DNA from 2 places in the Pseudoalteromonas sp. P1-7a genome. Region 2 is predicted to be linked to the other one. Evidence: predicted binding sites of a transcription regulator. Region 2 holds the regulator's gene; the other holds the start of a gene.
The links. The regulator FliA, encoded in region 2, starts transcription of late flagellar genes. The targets are predictions, from matches to a motif close to CTAAAGNTNNNNNNNNNNNNGCCGATA.
Positions count from the first base shown of each region.

Region 1: AN389_RS17865 (DUF5610 domain-containing protein) is a predicted target of FliA. The motif match lies at 1,644-1,670, and genes of this name have one in related genera.

Region 1 is NZ_LKDU01000040.1:1,216-3,623, forward strand. It holds gene murI (glutamate racemase) at 1-409, opposite strand, end outside; gene AN389_RS17865 (DUF5610 domain-containing protein) at 475-1,614, opposite strand; gene trmA (tRNA (uridine(54)-C5)-methyltransferase TrmA) at 1,780-2,408, shown strand, end outside.
Region 2 is NZ_LKDU01000014.1:49,637-52,044, forward strand. It holds gene flhF (flagellar biosynthesis protein FlhF) at 1-263, shown strand, start outside; gene AN389_RS10670 (MinD/ParA family protein) at 256-1,116, shown strand; gene AN389_RS10675 (RNA polymerase sigma factor FliA) at 1,143-1,853, shown strand; gene cheY (chemotaxis response regulator CheY) at 1,895-2,278, shown strand; gene AN389_RS10685 (protein phosphatase CheZ) at 2,294-2,408, shown strand, end outside.

The sequences.
Region 1 (2,408 bases), on a different contig from region 2:
CCTTACTGGCATGCTCTTTTATTAGTGTATGAGTATAGTGGCTTGTCACTGTGGCAGGGGTTGCTAATAAGCCGATGTGCTTTGTGCAGGTTTCTTCAGCAGCAGGTTTTATTGCCGGCACTACGCCGACTATAGGTATTGATGTAATTTTGCGTACTTCACTTAAGGCTGATGTAGAAGCTGTATTGCAAGCTATAACAATAAGATCGACACCAAGCGCATTTTGCTCAATAAAATAAATGAGTGAGCATAAGCGGCCTATAATAGTTTGCTGGGTTTGCGCGCCATAAGGGAGTAATGCATTATCCATAAAGTAGCTGTACTGTGCATTTGGAATACGCTTTTTAATATGCTCAAGCACAGTGGTGCCACCTATACCTGAATCAAATACCATTATGTGGGCTGACAAACTTTGGTTCCTACTGTTTACTAAGAACGGCAGTTTGCCATGAGGTTTTTATAAAAGAAAGCAGTTTAGCTTTGCTCAGACTTTAGTGTGTCGAGTGACTCGCCCGCTGAATTCAATTGGTTTAGGTTTTCAAACATTGCTTGGGTGTAATCAACGAGCTGATCGACCGCTGCTTGATCTTGGTTTAGCCACTCTATAATACCGGCAAGCTGATCTTGTAGGCCTAGTTGCGATGCTTTATCAAATGCATTTTTTAGATCGTCATTAAAAGGTGCGATCACATCGGCTACCTCTTTTGTTGGGTTTGGCTGATATTGCTCATAACTTTTAACGGTAGCAACTGTTTTTGTTTGGCGAAGCTCCATTGAAAATGCGACAAGTTGCTCACTGCCTAAGCTCAGCTCTTGTGCTTTTTCAAACGCTTCATCTAAGTCACCACTAAAGAATGTTTTACTTACACCTTGTAGCTCTTCCATCATGGCATTAATAGCATTTTGCTCTTGTTCGTTTAAATCACCATTAACTGACATTGAAAAAGAAAGCTCACGAGATTGCGACGATGAACTGGCAAACGATTCGCTGTTATTACTTTGCTGATACCCGCTCGCTGTTTGCGACTCATATGCATCTGCAAAGCTAATACTGACCTCATCACCTTCGGCTGTTGTAAACTTATACTCGGCGTTGCTGCTCATACTTACATATTGTGCTTGGCTTACGCTTACACTGGCCGGTTGTGGATTAAATAGAGTTTGCTCAAACTCATCAAGTCCTTCAAAAATGCCTTCTTTTGACTTATCGATGCCCTCTTGCATTTCTTCGTTAAATACACCGGTGCCTTTTAGTTCATCAACCGCTTCGTCTATACCGGTTTGAACCCCAGTGCGCGCATCGTCTAACATATTTTTTAATTTATCGTCATCAGCTCCATTGGCTTTGGCTTTATTAACTGCGCCAGAGACAAAGTCGAGTACATTTTTTACTATTTCATCAAAATCGAATAAAGGTTTATCGGCTTGTTTTTGCTCAACAGGTAAACCTAGCTGCTCTGCCATTTTGTCGCCAAGCACTTTTGCAGCAAGCTCTCTGCCTCGCTGTAATGAACTTTCTTGCGGAGATTGGATTGTTGGCTGCTGTAGTGCCTCTTTATTATTGAATTTGTTTACGTTGTTGTTTGGCGTATAGCCATAATTACCGATTTTCATGATCCACCTCCGTTACGAACTTAGCTTATTATCGGCTAATAGTGATAAAACTAAAGTGTATGTTTAAAAAAACAACAACTTTATTATCAGCAAAACTAGACAAATACTGCTCGCTCCCTACAATAGCGCCGATAAATAGATCTCATAGATAAGGTAGTAGCATTAATGGCAGTGATTAAAATAGATACCACACAGTACGATACGCAGCTAACTGAAAAAGAGCAGCGTATTACGTCGCAATTTAAGCGATTTGGTGTGCAAGCGTTAGAGGTGTTTAGCTCTGAGCCAATTAACTACCGCCAACGTGCTGAATTTAGAGTATGGCACGATGGGGATGATCTATTTCATATTATGTTTGATCAGGCCACGAAAGAAAAAATTCGCATCGACACCTTTGACCCTGCCGCGCCATTAGTTGGTGAAGTTATGCAGGTGATGATTGATAATTTAAAGTCGTGTGAAGTATTACGTCGTAAGCTGTTTCAAATCGATTACTTATCATCATTAAGTGGCGAGATTTTAGTAAGCTTGCTTTATCACAAACCACTCGATGATCAGTGGCTAACTGAAATAAAAGCCCTGAAAGAAAAACTGAGCAGTAAGTACAATATTGACTTTATCGGTCGTGCGCGCAAGCAAAAAGAAGTACTAGGCAATGATTTTGTTACTGAGCGTTTAACCGTAAACGGCCAGGAGCTTATTTATCAACAAGTAGAAAATAGCTTTACGCAACCTAACGCTAAAGTGAATATAAAAATGCTGGAGTGGGCACAAGACTTATGTAAACCACTTAG
Region 2 (2,408 bases):
ATTTTAAAAAGGTTCAGCTAAGCGGTTGTATTTTCACTAAGTTAGATGAATCATTAAGTTTAGGTGAGATTATTAGTATAGCGATTCAAAATCGTCTTCCGATAGGGTATCTTACTAATGGTCAGCGTGTACCAGAAGATATTCGCGTTGCAAATGCTGAAAAACTAGTAAAAAAAGCTGAGCAATTGTATTTAAAAAGAGCAAAAGCACAACATTCAAGGCACCAAGCGGTGGCGCCAAGCACAGTAGGGATGTATGATTAACACAGTATTAGATCAAGCAAGCGGCCTGCGCAAAATGAGTCAAAACAATAACAACGGCGTAAAAGTTATCGCTGTCACCGGCGGTAAAGGCGGGGTGGGGAAAACCAACGTCTCATTAAATACTGCGATTGCTTTAGGACAGCAGGGTAATCGTGTATTAGTATTAGATGCCGATTTAGGCCTAGCTAATTGTGATGTAATGCTAGGACTACGTGTTGAAAAAAACTTATCTCATGTCCTTTCGGGTGAGTGCGAACTTGATGAGATTTTAGTAGAAGGCCCAGGCGGCATTAAAATAGTGCCTGCTACATCCGGCTCGCAAAGTATGGTGGAACTAACCCCTTCTGAGCATGCGGGCTTAATTCGTGCCTTTAGTGAGCTTAATACAGAATTTGATATTTTAATTGTAGATACCGCTGCCGGTATTTCTGACATGGTGCTGAGCTTTTCTCGTGCAGCCCAAGATGTAATGGTTGTTGTGTGCGACGAGCCGACCTCTATTACTGATGCTTACGCGCTTATTAAAGTACTTAGCCGCGAGCATGGCGTTTATAAATTTAAGATTGTTGCTAACATGGTGCGCAGCATGCGTGAGGGCCAAGAACTTTTTGCCAAGCTGTCAAAGGTAACTGACCGTTTTTTAGATGTGTCAATGGAACTTGTTGCGACCATCCCATATGATGAAAATATGCGTAAATCAACGCGTAAGCAAAAAGTCATTGTCGATCTTTTCCCTAACTCACCAGCAGCAGTCGCGTTTAAAACATTAGCGACAAAAGCAGTAAAGTGGCCTATACCTAATCAACCTTCAGGGCATTTAGAATTTTTCATTGAGAAGCTAGTAAACGGCTGATTATGACAACTTCGGTGAAAAGAGCTATGGGATATCAATCAACACAAAATTTAAATGTGATTGTTGAAAAGCATGCGTCGCTTGTCAAAAAAGTGGCGTGTCATTTGATAGCTCGTCTTCCTCCTAGCGTTCAGCTCGATGATTTAATTCAATCAGGAATGATAGGCCTTATTGAGGCCTCAAAAAATTTTGATGCCAGTAAAGGAGCAAGCTTTGAAACGTTTGCGGGTATTCGCATTCGCGGCGCTATGCTCGATGAAATGCGCAGGGGTGACTGGGCTCCTCGTTCGGTGCACCGTAAAAGCAGATTAGTCGCCGAAACCATCACAGAATTAGAAAATAGCTTAAATAGAGAGCCAAAAGATACTGAAGTAGCTGAAAAACTTGATATTTCGCTAGAAGAATACCATCATATTTTAAATGATGTTAATTCCAGTAAAGTGCTAGGTATAGATGACCTTGGGGTAGATGAAGATGTTATTAGCCCTGCAGGTCAAGATTTAGCGCTAGACAAACCATTTAATAATGTTAAAAATGAACGGTTTAATAATTCATTGTTAGAAGCGATAAAGTCTTTACCAGAGCGTGATGCGATGGTGCTTTCTTTGTATTACAACGATGAAATGAATTTAAAAGAAATTGGGCATATACTCGATGTAAGTGAATCGCGTGTAAGTCAGATACATGGTCAGGCGATGATTAAGCTCAAAGCAAAAATCAATGACTGGATAAACTAGTAGTAAGTAAATTATAGGTTAAGACCTCACCGGAGGATGTTTTGGATAAAAACATGAAAATTCTTGTTGTTGATGATTTTTCTACAATGAGACGTATTATTAAAAATCTGTTGCGTGACCTAGGGTTCACGAATGTTCAAGAAGCTGATGATGGCTCTACAGCATTACCTATGTTGCAAAATCAGGTTTTTGACTTTGTAGTAACCGATTGGAATATGCCAGGGATGCAGGGTATTGACTTGCTACGAGCTATTCGAGCTGACGATAAATTAAAACATATTCCGGTTTTAATGGTGACAGCAGAAGCTAAAAAAGAACAAATAATAGCGGCAGCGCAAGCAGGTGTTAATGGTTACATTGTTAAGCCATTTACTGCAGGTACTTTGAAAACTAAATTAGAAAAAGTGTTTGAACGCTTAGGTTAATGAGAGGAGAGGCTTATGTCAGCACCAGCTGCGCCTCAAATTACTTTAGAACAAGCTCGTCAGCTCGTTGTTTTTTTAGAAAACGGTGAGCAAGATAAAGCTGACCAATTAATTTTAGATACTGCCTCTC